Regions from separate parts of the Streptomyces sp. KR80 genome, predicted to be linked through region 3. Evidence: riboswitches for the same ligand, from Rfam matches in the RefSeq annotation. Region 3 holds a riboswitch; each other region holds the start of a gene.
The links. A riboswitch is a leader RNA that binds a small molecule or an ion and turns the genes downstream of it on or off. The one in region 3 is predicted to bind cobalamin.
Positions count from the first base shown of each region.

Region 1: another riboswitch for cobalamin. It lies ahead of ACTWQI_RS17025 (ribonucleoside-diphosphate reductase subunit alpha); the one in region 3 lies ahead of ACTWQI_RS26435 (ABC transporter substrate-binding protein).
Region 2: another riboswitch for cobalamin. It lies ahead of ACTWQI_RS10870 (cobalamin biosynthesis protein); the one in region 3 lies ahead of ACTWQI_RS26435 (ABC transporter substrate-binding protein).
Region 4: another riboswitch for cobalamin. It lies ahead of metE (5-methyltetrahydropteroyltriglutamate--homocysteine S-methyltransferase); the one in region 3 lies ahead of ACTWQI_RS26435 (ABC transporter substrate-binding protein).

Region 1 covers NZ_JBQQCD010000010.1:192,713-196,097, forward strand. The annotation lists gene ACTWQI_RS17025 (ribonucleoside-diphosphate reductase subunit alpha) at 1-1,302, opposite strand, end outside; cobalamin riboswitch at 1,457-1,579, opposite strand; gene ACTWQI_RS17030 (CstA-like transporter-associated (seleno)protein) at 1,758-1,964, opposite strand; gene ACTWQI_RS17035 (carbon starvation CstA family protein) at 1,961-3,385, opposite strand, start outside.
Region 2 covers NZ_JBQQCD010000005.1:296,937-300,321, forward strand. The annotation lists gene ACTWQI_RS10865 (cobyric acid synthase) at 1-415, opposite strand, end outside; gene ACTWQI_RS10870 (cobalamin biosynthesis protein) at 412-1,410, opposite strand; cobalamin riboswitch at 1,762-1,887, opposite strand; gene ACTWQI_RS10875 (hypothetical protein) at 2,056-2,313, opposite strand; gene ACTWQI_RS10880 (inorganic phosphate transporter) at 2,332-3,385, opposite strand, start outside.
Region 3 covers NZ_JBQQCD010000025.1:38,819-42,203, reverse strand. The annotation lists gene ACTWQI_RS26440 (iron chelate uptake ABC transporter family permease subunit) at 1-116, opposite strand, end outside; gene ACTWQI_RS26435 (ABC transporter substrate-binding protein) at 113-1,342, opposite strand; cobalamin riboswitch at 1,628-1,796, opposite strand; gene narI (respiratory nitrate reductase subunit gamma) at 1,865-2,605, opposite strand; gene narJ (nitrate reductase molybdenum cofactor assembly chaperone) at 2,602-3,291, opposite strand; gene narH (nitrate reductase subunit beta) at 3,288-3,385, opposite strand, start outside.
Region 4 covers NZ_JBQQCD010000004.1:58,000-61,384, forward strand. The annotation lists gene ACTWQI_RS07835 (GHMP family kinase ATP-binding protein) at 1-630, shown strand, start outside; gene ACTWQI_RS07840 (pyridoxal-phosphate dependent enzyme) at 551-1,561, shown strand; cobalamin riboswitch at 1,708-1,916, shown strand; gene metE (5-methyltetrahydropteroyltriglutamate--homocysteine S-methyltransferase) at 2,110-3,385, shown strand, end outside.

The sequences.
Region 1 (3,385 bases), on a different contig from region 3:
CGCGTCCTTGAACGTCATCCAGCCGTTGCCGGTCTGGGCGAGGGTGCGCATCATGCGTGCGTAGAGCTGGCGGGCCGGGAGCCGCTTCCGCGCCAGGCCCGCGGCCTCCGCCGCTCGGTAGGCGGCATCGAACTCCTCGCCCCATAGGTCGACGAGGTGCGGGACGTCCGCCGGAGAGAACAGGGACCATTCGGCGTCCGCGTCGACGCGGCGCATGAACTCGTCGGGGATCCAGTGCGCGAGGTTCAGGTTGTGGGTGCGGCGCGCATCCTCACCGGTGTTGTCGCGCAGCTCCAGGAACTCCTCCACATCCGCGTGCCAGGTCTCCAGATAGACGCAGGCCGCGCCCTTGCGCCGGCCGCCCTGGTTGACCGCGGCGACCGAGGCGTCGAGGGTGCGCAGGAACGGCACGATGCCGTTGGAGTGCCCGTTCGTGCCGCGGATGAGCGAACCGCGGGCCCGGACGCGGCTGTACGGCAGGCCGATGCCGCCCGCGTGCTTCGACAGCCGAGCGACCTGGTGGTAGCGGTCGTAGATCGAGTCGAGCTCGTCCAGGGGGGAGTCCAGCAGATAGCAGGAGGACATCTGCGGGTGCCGGGTACCGGAGTTGAAGAGGGTGGGGGAGCTGGGCAGGTAGTCGAGGCGGCTCATCAGCCGGTAGAGCGCGGCCACCTCGTCGACCGCACGGTCACTGTGGTCCTCCGCGAGCCCGCAGGCCACGCGCAGCATGAAGTGCTGTGGCGTCTCGATGACGTGACGGGTGGTGGGGTGGCGCAGCAGATAGCGGCTGTGGAGCGTGCGCAGCCCGAAGTAGCCGAAGCGGTCGTCGGCCCCGTCGGCGAGCGCGATCTCGACGAGGGTGTCGAGCCGAGTGGCGTGGGTGCGGACGAACTGCGCGGTGCCATCGGCGATCAGGCCTTCGCGGTGGCCGACCTCGACCGAGGCGGAGCAGGAGACTCCGCCCTGACCTGCGGCCTCGTCCGCGATGGTACGGGTGAGCAGGCGCGCCGCGAGCCGCGAGTACTCGGGGTCCTCGGAGATCAGACCGGCCGCCGCCTCGGTTGCCAGCTCCCGCAACCCGGCCTCGTCGGAACCAGCGTGGCGGCCGCGGAGGGCCGCGGCGGCGACCCGGCCCGGCTCGGCATGGGGCAGGTCGGCGGTGAGTTCGGTCAGGGTGCGCAGCAAGGCGGCGCCGGGTCCGTCGGTGGTGGCTGGGTTCTCGGTGACCACGGCGGGCTCAGTGACTGCGGCGGGCTGGGCGACGGACTCGCGTGACGCAGGGTCTGCGGGCGCGATGGTCACGTGGTGCTCTCCCTCGATCGGCTGGGGGCCGCACGAGGGGGGTGCGCGACGGGCGCATACGGGCGTGGATCACCCGGGCAGGGCGAGCGGCACACCGCGCAGCGTCCACCGGCCCAACCCGCGAGGCCCGGACGACTCGTCACCCGGCTCGGTCGAGCCGGGCACACCGTCGGCAGGTCCTCGGACTTGGGAATGCGCATACGCGCATGACTACACCGTTGCGGGACAGTTCCGGATTCGCACCGGATTCCCCTGCGACGACAGCGAGCACGAGCATACATCTTGTGCTGCGTGCCGTGCCCACCCCTATATCTTGTGTCGTAGGTCAAATGCGCTGGGGCGCCGGGGGCGTTGGGTCACGCGCCGGTGCCCGCTCCACGAAACCATCGGGCCGCCGCCCAAGGACTCGGGGCGGCGGCCCGTATGCCGCACGGACGCGGCGTCGCCGAGCGCGTTCAGCAGCAGCGGAAGCCCTCGCGCGGATCGGCCTCCCGGGCGTCGGTGCGCTGTCGCTCGAAGTCGCGCCGGCTCAGCACCTCTGCCTCGGGGTCGTGGGCCCGGGCGTGGGCGACGTACCGGCCGTACGTCGCCTCGCCGGACGCCTCGCGCCAGAACCAGCGGATGCGGCCGGCGATCTTCCGGACGCCCTGCAGGGTCCTCACGGCTGGGGCTCCCGCTCCCGGCCCGCGTCCCCTTCGCCGGCCACGGCACCGGTTCCCGCGCCGACTCCCGCGCCCACCAGCTCCGCCTTCTCCTCCTTGGTCGGGAAGAGCCCGGCGGGGGCCACGATCTTCGACTCCTCGTACGGGGCTTCGTGGAGCGTGACGCTCTGCGGGTTGCGGATCGCCCGGTAGCAGACCCGGCCGGCGTCGGCGATCACCACGACGATAAGGATCGCGAAGAGCGCGGCGAGCACCCCGTCCACGGTGGCGTTGGTGACGACGGTGTGCATGTCGTCCATGCTCTTGGCAGGGGGCAGCACCTTTCCCGCCTCGATGCCCTCTTCGAAGATGGACCGCTGCTGGAAGAAGCCGACCCGGGGGTCGTCGGAGAAGATCTTCTGCCAGCTGGCGGTGAGCGTGACCGCGGCGTCCCAGGCCAGCGGAACCGCCGTGACCCAGGCCCACTTGATCCGCCCGGACTTCACGAGCAGTGTCGTGCAGACCGCCAGTGCGACCGCGGCCAGCAGCTGGTTGGCGATGCCGAAGAGCGGGAAGAGCTGGTTGATGCCGCCCAGCGGGTCGTGCACACCGACCCACAGGAAGTAGCCCCAGCCGCCGACCACGACGGCGCTGGCGAACCATACTCCCGGCTTCCAGCTGACCTGGCGGAACGGCTTGTAGACGTTGCCGAGCATGTCCTGGAGCATGAAGCGCCCGACCCGGGTGCCCGCGTCCAGCGTGGTGAGAATGAACAGCGCCTCGAACATGATCGCGAAGTGGTACCAGAACGCCTTGAGCGAAGCGCCGCCGACCACCGCGGAGAAGATCTCCGACATGCCGAGCGCGAAGGTCGGCGCACCGCCGGTCCTGGAGAGCAGACTCTGCTCCTCGACCGACTTCGCCGCTGCCGCCAACTCCTCGGGGGAGATGGTGAATCCGAGGTTCGCGACCGCCTGTGAGGCCGACTCGACCGTGCCACCGATCACGCCCGCGGGGGAGTTGACCGCGAAGAACAGGCCGGGGTCGATGATGCAAGCCGTGATCATCGCCATGACGGCGACGAACGACTCGGTCAGCATGGCGCCGTAACCGACCATCCGGATCTGCGTCTCCTTCTGGATCATCTTCGGGGTGGTGCCCGAGGAGACCAGGGAGTGGAAGCCGGAGAGGGCGCCACAGGCGATGGTGATGAAGACGAACGGAAAGAGGGACCCGGCGAAGACCGGTCCGTCACCGCGCGTGGCGAACTCGGTCACCGCGTCCATCTTCAGCGTCGGCGCGGCGAGGAGCACGCCCAGGGCCAGCAGGGCAATCGTCCCCACCTTCATGAAGGTGGACAGATAGTCGCGCGGCGCCAGCAGCATCCAGACCGGGAGGACGGAGGCCAGGAAACCGTACGCGGCCATCCAGATGACCAGGGT
Region 2 (3,385 bases), on a different contig from region 3:
GTTGCGGCGTCGTGGCGGGCCCGGGCCTCCCGGATCCGCCGGTCCCCCCGAAGTACCCGCGGGCGCTCAACTCGCCCACCGGCTTGCCCAGCAGTACGACCTGGCTGCTGCGGTCGCCGCCCGGCTTGAGCAGCACGGGGTTCATCAGCGCCGTCGGTTCGATTCGCGCGGCCGCCGCCTGCATGGCCTGCGCCCGGCCGATCTCCGCACCTTCCCGTGTCACAAAGGAGTTCAGTGACATGTTCTGTGCCTTGAACGGCGCGACGGAGATGCCCTTGCGGGCCAGCCACCGGCAGATCCCCGCCGTGACGACGCTCTTCCCGGCGTCGGACGTGGTCCCCGCAACCAGCAGACCGCCGCCGCGGCGACCACGGACCTTCCCTCCAGCTACTGCTGGGAGATGCCCCCAGCTCATACGCTCCCCTCCCCAGCGGGTGACGTGCCCCTACCCGCGGGGCGCGCGGCGCGTTCCGTCAGGCGGCCCACGATCAGGCGTCCGGCGGCGCACGCCGCCAGTGCGAGCAGACTGACGCGCCGTGACAGTCGCACCGCGCGCTCGATGTCCGGGGTGTCCACCGGCCGGTTCTCCGCACCAAGTACGGGCCGGTGTTCGACCCGGCCGCCGTAGGCGAGGGTGCCGCCCAGGCGGACGCCCAGCGCTCCCGCGAACGCGGACTCGACCGGCCCGGCGTTGGGGCTCGGGTGCTCGCGCGCGTCTCGGCGCAACACCCGCCCGGCTCCTCGCCGGTCCGGCCCGGCCAGCACCGTCAACACGGCCGTGAGCCGCGAACCCGGATAGCCCACCACGTCGTCGAGCCGGGCCGAGGCCCAGCCGAAACGGCGGTGGCGAGGCGATTTGTGGCCCACCATGGCGTCCAGCGTGTTGACGGCGCGGAAGCCGGCCAGGCCCGGCACTCCCGCGACGGCGCCCCACACCAGCGCGCCGACGACGGCGTCGGAGGTGTTCTCGGCCACCGACTCCACGACGGCCCGTGCGATCTGCTGCTCGTCGAGGGACTGGGGATCCCGGCCGCACAGGTGCGGCAGCCGCTCGCGCGCCGCTTCGATGTCCTCCGCGGCCAGCGCGGCGCCGATGGCCCGTGCCTCACGCCCCAGGGATGTGCCGCCCAGCACCGCCCAGGTGGCGACCGCCGTCAGCGAGGCCACCGCCGCGGGGGAACGGCGTACGGCGCGCTGCAGCCCGGCGGCGACCGCCACCGCGCCGCCCGCGCAGACGGCGGCGTACAGCGCCCCGTACCCGCGGTGGTCGTGCCACAGTCGGCGCTCCGCGGCGGCCGCGGCGCGCCCGAACGCGGCAACGGGGTGCCCGCGCCGGGGGTCGCCCACGACGAGGTCGCAGACGAAGCCGAGCGCGGCGCCGCACACGAATGAGGTGTGTTCGGCAGGCATCGGCTCAGACCGCCGTCGTGCCTCGGCGTGGACACCGCGTCGTGCCGCGGCGTGGACAACGACCACGGGATGACGTACGGACGGCTTGTGACGTGCGGCGGCAGCCCGGCATGGCGACATGTCCTCACTCAGGGTCCGCGCCCTGGCTCGACGTACCGGCGGTGAGAGTCTCCTGGCTCCCGGATCGGCGCTCACGAGGCGCGCCAACAGGGCTCACGGCGTCACGGGTCGATGGCCCTCGCCCGGCTCTGCGTTGTGCTCGTCGCGCGCAGCATCGCTGCCGCTGCCCCCGGGACTTCGGCCGGGGGACCTCCACAACGCCGTACCGGACTTGGTCTCGACCCGCTCCTTCATCCGTGTTCCCGGTCGGTGCGCCCCTCCCCGGCCTTCCAGCCCGCAGGACGGGCCGTGACGTATCGGGTGGGGGAGCGCTCCTCGGTGACAGTGGCGGGACCGCGCCGGATTCGCACCGGCTTCCTCTCCTGCCGCCGTTTGGCGTCGGCAGTCCACCACGCCCCGCGAAGGCCCGTCAACTTGCCTGTGACCTGCGAGAGGAGAGTGTGCCCAGACACACAACGACGGCCCGCGGGGTGGGAGACACGGGTGGTGTCTCCCGCCCCGCGGGCCGTGGCCCCGGATCCGTCGTCAGGCGACGATCAGGTGGAAGCCGTACGCGATGGCGGCCGCGCACAGCGCGAAGCAGGCGTATCCGCCGGTGCGCGCAAGCAGCGTGGCGGCACCGGTCGCGGCGCTCGTGCCGGTCGTGTCGGCACTGCCGTCGGTGTGTGGCCGTGGCTTGCGAGAGGTGCCGACGATGCCGAGGGTGAACAGACCCACGACCCCGACGGTCACCACGAGGCTGACGCCGAAGACCTGGCCGAGTGCTACCCAGTCGATGTTCATGAAAGGAGGGTTCCTTAGCTAGGCCGTGACCTGGACGGTGGCGGGCTGGGACTCGCCGACGGGGTCGGGCTCGGCGCGCTCGTCGGGCTCGGCGGAGACCGGGGCGCCGACGGGGGGCGGGGAGACCGCCTGGATGGCGGCGGTGACGACACCCGCGGGCTCCACGTCGTTGACGTTGGTGTGATCGACCGGCTTGCGCCGCGAGGCAATCCAGATCGCGGCGCAGGCGACGAGGGCCAGCACGGCGACGGCGGTGACGCCCGCTGTGCCCTGCTGTGCCAGCAGGGCGGCGGCGCCGCCGACCAGCCCGGCGGCCGGCAGGGTCAGACCCCAGGCGGCGATCATCCGGCCCGCGGTCGACCAGCGCACCACAGAGCCCTTGCGGCCCAGGCCCGCGCCCATCACCGAGCCGGAGCAGACCTGGGTGGTGGAGAGTGCGAAGCCGAGGTGGGAGGAGGCCAGGATGGTCACCGCGGCGCCGGTCTGGGCGGCGAAGCCCTGCGGCGGCTGGATGTCGGTGAGGCCCTTGCCCATGGTGCGGATGATCCGCCAGCCACCCAGGTACGTACCGAGGGCGATGGCTATGCCGGCCGAGGCGATGACCCACAGCGGCGGGTCGGCGTCCGGGGCCAGCGCGCCGCCGGTGATCAGCGCCAGCGTCATCACACCCATGGTCTTCTGCGCGTCGTTGGTGCCGTGGGCCAGGGAGACCAGGGCGGCGGAGGTGATCTGGCCGGCTCGGTAGCCCTTGGCGGTGGCCTCCGGGTCCGCGTGCCGGGCCGCGCGGTAGGTGAACCGGGTGGCCAGCATGGAGGCGAGGCCGGCGACGACCGGCGCGGCGAGGGCCGGGATGAGGATCTTCATGACGACCTCGTCGCCATGGACGGCACCGAAGCCGACCGAGGCGACGGTGGCACCGATCAGGCCTCCGAAGAGGGCGTGCGAGGAACTCGAGGGGAGGCCGGCGAGCCAGGTCAGCAGATTCCAGACGATCGCGCCCACCAGACCCGCGAAGATCACTTCGGGCTGGATCCCGGTTTCGTCGATGATGCCCTTGGAGATCGTCGCGGCG
Region 3 (3,385 bases):
AGCCCGCCCAGAACCAGCGCGCGCCGCCGCCCCGTTGCCGACGCCGCCCGTGCTGCGGCGGCCCCGGCGCCGTCGCCGACCGCCGGGACCGGCGGGTGCGGAGCAGTGGTCCTCACGCTTTGGGCACCTTCTTGTAGAACGTGAAGGTGTGGCCCGGGGCCGCGTCCGGGTGCAGGATCGCGAACAGGTCGGCGAGTACCAGGTCGGGGCGGATGACGCCGCGCTCGTAGAAGTCGTTGCCGCCCTCGGGGCTCAGGGCTTTGGTGTTGGACCACACCTGTCCGTCGCGGGCGGCGGTCAGCTTGCCGTAACGGCGGTCCGCCTTGGTGGCGTCAGTAGTCGACTTCCACGACTGGTCCACCAGCCACGTCGGCGCGTCACCGCCCTTGGCGAAGACCGCTTCGAAACCGAGTTGCAGGTTGCCCGTCCCCTTGGTGCCCGCCCACGGGTAGGTGCCACCCGCATCCTTGATCAGCTTGCCGACGTAGGAGCCACCGGAGGCCATGTTCCACGTGCCCTGATACATGGTGCCCGGCAGCACCTTCGCCGCCTTTCCGGCCTTCGCGGCCTTGGCGGCGACCTTGGTGTAGTCCGTCTCGATGGCGTCGAAGACCGCACCGGCGCGCCGCTCGGCGCCGGTGAGGGCGGCCATGGCCTTGATCCACTCTGCCCTGCCCAGGGGAGTGGACTCCAGCCACTCCGCGTTGGCGACAACGGAGATGCCCGCCTGCCGCAGCTTGGGGTACTGCGGATCGTCCGTGCCCTGGGTCATCAGCACATCCGGCTGGGCCGCGATGACCTTCTCCGTCGCGATCGTGCGCTCCGGCGCGTACTCACTCACCCGGCCCGACTTCACGCGCTTGCGTACCTCGGCGGAGGTGACGAACGAGCCGTCGGCAACGCCGGTGAGAACGTCCAGGGTTCCCGTCTCGGTGAGCAGGGGCAGATGCGTGGTGGACGCGGAGTACAGGCTCTTGATCGGCGTGGTGATCTGTTGCGCCTTCGCCAGGTCGCCGCTGAGTTTCGGCTTGGGCGCACCGCACTTGACCAGGACGTACGACTCGGGCTTCCCCTTGGGGTAGGGCTCCTTGACCGTGAGGACCTGGTAGCTCTTCTCGTATCGGAGGGTGAAGTTCTTCGCGTGCCGCACCTTGGACTTGACGGGGAAGTAGTCCTTCGCCGGGTCGAAATCGTCAGTGCAACCCCGGCCCTTCCCGTGAGCCGTGGTATCCGCTGAGCGGGGTGCCGTGTCGTCACCGCAGGCGGTGAGGGCGAGGCCGACGACGACAACGGTCACCGCAGCCAGCGTGCGGCGACGAGGCATGACTGGTCTTGTGGGCATGACTGCTCCTGGCAGGAAGGAAACCGCACGGGCCGTCCCGGCGCGGGCAAAGGGCAAGGCGCCCCGACGGGCCGTAGGGCTGAGAAGGAGATCCGTCGGCGGTGAATCAGCGGGCGGATCAGAGTCTGCGGAGGCGCGACGCGCCCGCCCCGGGGCGGGCGTCGCACGGCGCAGTGGCCGCGTTGTGCGGACAGCCTTGCGGACAGCCAACAGCAGATCGCTGCGCGGAGATGGCGGACATACGGATGCCACCGGCCTCTCTCGGGGAGTTCCGCCCCGGACGTCGAGGTGCGACGGCGTGAGTCTCCTGACTCGGGGTCAACGCTTCCCCGGCCTTCCCGCCCGCTACGGGGCCGTGGCCGTGTCGGGGTCGCTCCCCACTCACAGTGGCGGTACCGTGCCGGAATCCCACCGGCTTCCTCGTTCCGCCGTCGCCTAACGAGGCCAAGAATCGCAGACGCACGGGCCGCCCCGCCAGACGCCCTGCCTGTGCGGAACGGCACACGCGGCGCGACGTGAGTGTCAGCGTCGGGCGGGCGGGGCGGTCGGCGTCTCCCACGCGCGTGAATAACGGCGGGCATCCGGGCCCTTCGGGTCCCGGCTGCGGTACACCACGTACGGCCGGACCAGATAGCCCAGCGGTGCGCTGAACACGTGCACCAGGCGGGTGTACGGCCAGATCGCCAGCAGGGCGAGTACGACGAGATTGTGCACCTGGAAGCTGATCGGGACGCCCGTCATCAGTTCCGGCTGCGGGTTCAGCGAGAACAGGCTGCGGAACCACGGCGCGACGGTGGCGCGATAGTCGTAGCCGCCGCCGATGAGGTTGTCGCCGACGGTGTTCAGCATCCCGGTCGCGATGGCGGCGGTCAGCAGCGTGTACATGATCTTGTCGTTGGTCGTGGTGGCTTTGCGCACGGCGGGCACGGTGATCCGGCGGTAGAGCAGAATCGCCAGGCCCGCGACCGTGGCCAGCCCGGACAGCGTGCCCGCTGACACCGAGAGGACGTGGTACGCCCCTTCCGAGACGCCGACGAACTCGGTCCAGCTCGCCGGGATCAGGATGCCCATCGCGTGCCCGCCGATCACCGCCAGCAGTCCGAAGTGGAACAGCGGGCTGCCCAGCCGCAGCAGCCTGCTCTCGTAGAGCTGCGAGGACCGCGTGGTCCAGCCGAACTGGTCGTGCCGGTAGCGCCAGATGTGCCCGAGGACGAAGGAGGTGAGGGCCACGTACGGTATGGCGAGCCAGAGCAGGGTGATCACCGGCGTCCTCCCAGCTCGGGCTGCGTCATGGGATCCATGGCGAACGGCTCCAGACCGACTTCTTCCTCGGGCGGGCCCTGTGCGGCCAGTTCGGCGATCCGGCGCCGGTCGGCCGTGCCCAGCTCGGGCAAGGTCGCACACACCGCCTCGAGTACGTACGTATATGGCGACCCGCCGTCCACCAGGGACAGCCGGAGCAGTTCCACGACGGCTCGGTGCTCGACGAGCAGCCGCCGACCGGACGTGGGGTCGACGGTCGCGGCGAACTCCAGCACCACGGCGAGATGGTCGGGGAGTTCGTGGTCGCCAAGCGTGACACCTGCCGTCTTGTAGGCGTGCTTGAACCGCAGCAGCGCCATGCCACGCTTGCGGGTGTCGCCGTAGGCGTAGTAGGTCAGATGCAGGCAGCTGCGACGGCGCAGGTCGAAGGTCTCCACATAGTGCGCGGCCAGGTCCATCGGCGACATCCGGCGAGCACTCTCGACGAACGACACTAGCGCCGGACCAGCCGGCGCGGGCACGGACCCTGCCGCTGCCGCCATCTCCTCCAGCAGGTTCAGCCTCTGGCCGGTCGGATAGTCCAGCAGCAGACCGGCGATCCGCCACACGATCCGCCGCTGCCGCTCGGACAGGTGCTGGGCTGCCGCGTTCCCGGTCCCTCGCTTGCCCACCCGGAGCGGGCTCATCGGACGCCCTCCGTCGCGGGGGCCTGCTCGGTCTGCTGACCGTCGTCAGGGGAGCCGCCCCGTTCCTGTTGGGCCGGGAACAGGCCGTCGGTGC
Region 4 (3,385 bases), on a different contig from region 3:
CCGCCGGAGACCATCGCACGCCTGGCGGTGCGAGCCGAGCGGGCATCCGATCCGCTGATGCTCGACGGTCGGCCCCTGCTGTTCGCCCAGCGGGAAGGACGCGTACTCGAAATGCTCGGCGACGCGCTGCCGCCGGCCGTCGTGGTGGGCTGCACCCTGGGCGGAGGCAGGCCCGTGGACACGCTGTCCCTTCCCGCCCGCGCGTACGACGACGAGGACGTGCACGCTTACGAGCACTTGCGTTCCCTGCTGCGGCGGGCGATCGCCGAGGCCGACCCAGCGCTGCTCGGGCAGGTCTGTACCGAGAGCGCCCGGTGCGGTCAACGGCTGCTGAAGCACGAGGAGTTCGACGCCCTCAGGGACATCGTCGGACGCGTCGGCGCCGTCGGGCTGCAGATCGCGCACAGCGGCAATGTGGCCGGGGTGCTCTTCGACCCCGCGGCTTCCGGTCTGAGGCGCCGGCTGCGGCACTGCGTACGCGCCCTGGACAGCAACGGCATCCCCGTCACCTGGACCTTCACGACCTTCACCACCAGCGAGGAATTCCTGAATGGACGAGCACATCGCGGAATCGATCGGCCGGCCGGACCTGATACGCCTCGACGACCGGCTCATCTGTCTCCGCTTTGAAACCATGAAGGTCGTCTCCGCCCTTGCGGCGGTACGGCACCTGATCGACACCGGCGTCGTACGGCGCGGCGACACCCTGCTGGACAGCTCCAGCGGCATCTACGCGTACGCCCTCGCCCTCGCCTGCCACCGCTACGGCATGCGTTGCCACATCGTGGGCTCGACCACCGTCGACCACACCCTGCGCACCCAGCTCTCCGTACTCGGCGCGCACCTCGAGCAGATGGACCCCTGCAGCGATCTGAAACTCGACCAGAAACGCCGCGTGGAACGCATCCAGGAAATCCTGCGCGAGCACCCCGACTACCACTGGATGCGCCAGTACCACGACGACATCCACTACCTCGGCTACCGTGCCGTCGCCGAACGCATCCGGCAGGAGACCGACACCGACTGCCTCACCGTTGTTGGCGGAGTGGGATCCGGCGCCTCCACCGGAGCCCTCGCCCGGTACCTGCGGGAATGCTCACCCGGGGTCGAGCTCGTCGGTGTCCAGCCGTTCGGCAGCATCACCTTCGGCAGCGAGCACGTGTCCGACCCCGAGATCATCATCGCCGGAATCGGCAGCTCGATCCCCTTCGCCAACGTGTCGCACACCCTCTACGACACCGTCCACTGGATTGCCTTCGACGCCGCTCTCGCCGGCAGCGTCGACCTGCTGCGCCGACACGCGGTCTTCGCCGGACTGTCCACCGGAGCCGCCTACCTCACGGCCCGATGGGAACGAGGCCGTGATCCGCACCGGACCGTCCTTTTCATCGCCGCCGACACCGGCCACCGGTACGTGGACTCGGTCTTCGCCCGCCACCACGAAGCGGCGCGCGTCGAAGACCTCGCACCCCGCGCCGTATCGACGCTGGACCACCTCGCCCTCCCGTGGTCCCGTATGAGCTGGGAACGCGCGGCTGCACCCGCCACGGCCGCGGCGTAGCCGCCGCACCTGCCCGGCCCAGGGAACCCCGCGCAACTCACCGTCCGGCATGTGGAAAGTGGCATCGGGCCCCTGGTCCAGCGCCTAGGCTGGCCGACGCAGCTGGTTCGCCCTGCCCTCCCCATGGGGGTACCTCCCAGCGGTAGCTGGGGGACTTCGCCATGGGGGACTCGGCAGGCGCGTCGTAAGAGGGAACCCGGTGGGAATCCGGGACTGCCCCGCAGCGGTGAGCGGGAACGACCGCCGTCATACGCACTGGACCCAGGCGGGTCCGGGAAGCGACGGCCAGTAGATGCCTCGTGCCTCACGAGGCGTGCCCGCGAGTCCGAAGACCTGCCACTGCCCGTGCGCGACCGCGCGCGGAGATCCCGGTGACCTCGAGGGCGGGTTGGGGCGCCCCCGGACGAAGTCTGGGGGAGTACGTCATAGGCGGGCACGTATGCACGAACGACGGCACAAGCGATGTCGTCCGCCCCGTCTGCCATCCCTTCGCGCCTTCGTCTCCCCTTCCGGGATCGCTTCATCAAGAGCTCGCGAAGGAGAGTTCCGTGACCAGCAAGTCCGCAGCCGCGGCAGCACGGGCCACCGTGTACGGCTACCCCCGCCAGGGCCAGAACCGAGAACTGAAGAAGGCCGTCGAGGGCTACTGGAAGGGCCGGGTGAGCGCCGCCGAACTCCGGCAGACCGCCTCCGAACTGCGCGCCACCACCTGGCGTCGACTCGCCGACGCCGGTATCGACGAGGTCCCGACCGGCGACTTCTCGTACTACGACCACGTCCTGGACACCACCATGATGGTCGGCGCGATCCCGGCCCGTCACCGCGCCGAGGTCGAGGCGGACGCCCTGGACGGCTACTTCGCGATGGCCCGCGGCACCCAGGACGTCACGCCGCTGGAGATGACCAAGTGGTTCGACACCAACTACCACTACCTGGTTCCGGAACTCGGCCCGGACACCATCTTCATCGCCGACTCCGCCAAGCCGGTCGCCGAGCTCAAGGAAGCCCTCGCGCTCGGCCTGACCGCGCGCCCGGTTCTGGTCGGGCCCGTCACCTACCTGCTCCTCGCCAAGCCCGCCCCAGGGGTCGCGGCCGACTTCGAGCCGCTGACACTCCTGGACCGACTGCTTCCCGTGTACGCGGAGGTGCTGGCCGACCTCCGTTCGGCAGGCGCGTCGTGGGTGCAACTGGACGAACCTGCCCTCGTCCAGGACCGCACTCCGGCCGACCTGAACGCCGCCGCCCGCGCCTACCGCGAACTCGGCGCCCTCACCGACCGCCCGAAACTGCTGGTCGCCTCCTACTTCGACCGGCTCGGAGAGGCCATGCCGGTACTGGCCAAGGCCCCCGTAGACGGGCTCGCCCTCGACTTCACCGGCCCCGCGGCCGCCAATCTCGACAACCTCGCCGCCGTCGGCGGCCTGCACGGCAAGCGCCTGGTCGCGGGCGTCGTCGACGGCCGCAACGTCTGGATCAACGACCTCGAAAAGTCACTGTCCACCCTCGCCACGCTCCTCGGCCTCGCCGACCGGGTCGACGTGGCCGCATCCTGCTCACTGCTGCATGTCCCGCTCGACGCCACCGCCGAACGCGCCATCGACCCGCAGATCGCCCGCTGGCTGGCCTTCGCCGGCCAGAAGACCGCCGAGATCGTCGCCCTGGCACGCGGGCTGTCCCAGGGCACCGACACCATCGCGGCGGAACTGGCCGCCAACCGCGCCGACCTCGCCTCCCGAGCGGACTCCGCACTCGCCCACGACCCGGCGGTCCGCGCCCGCACCGCCGTCATCACCGACGCCGACAGCCGCCGCTCCCAGCCCTATG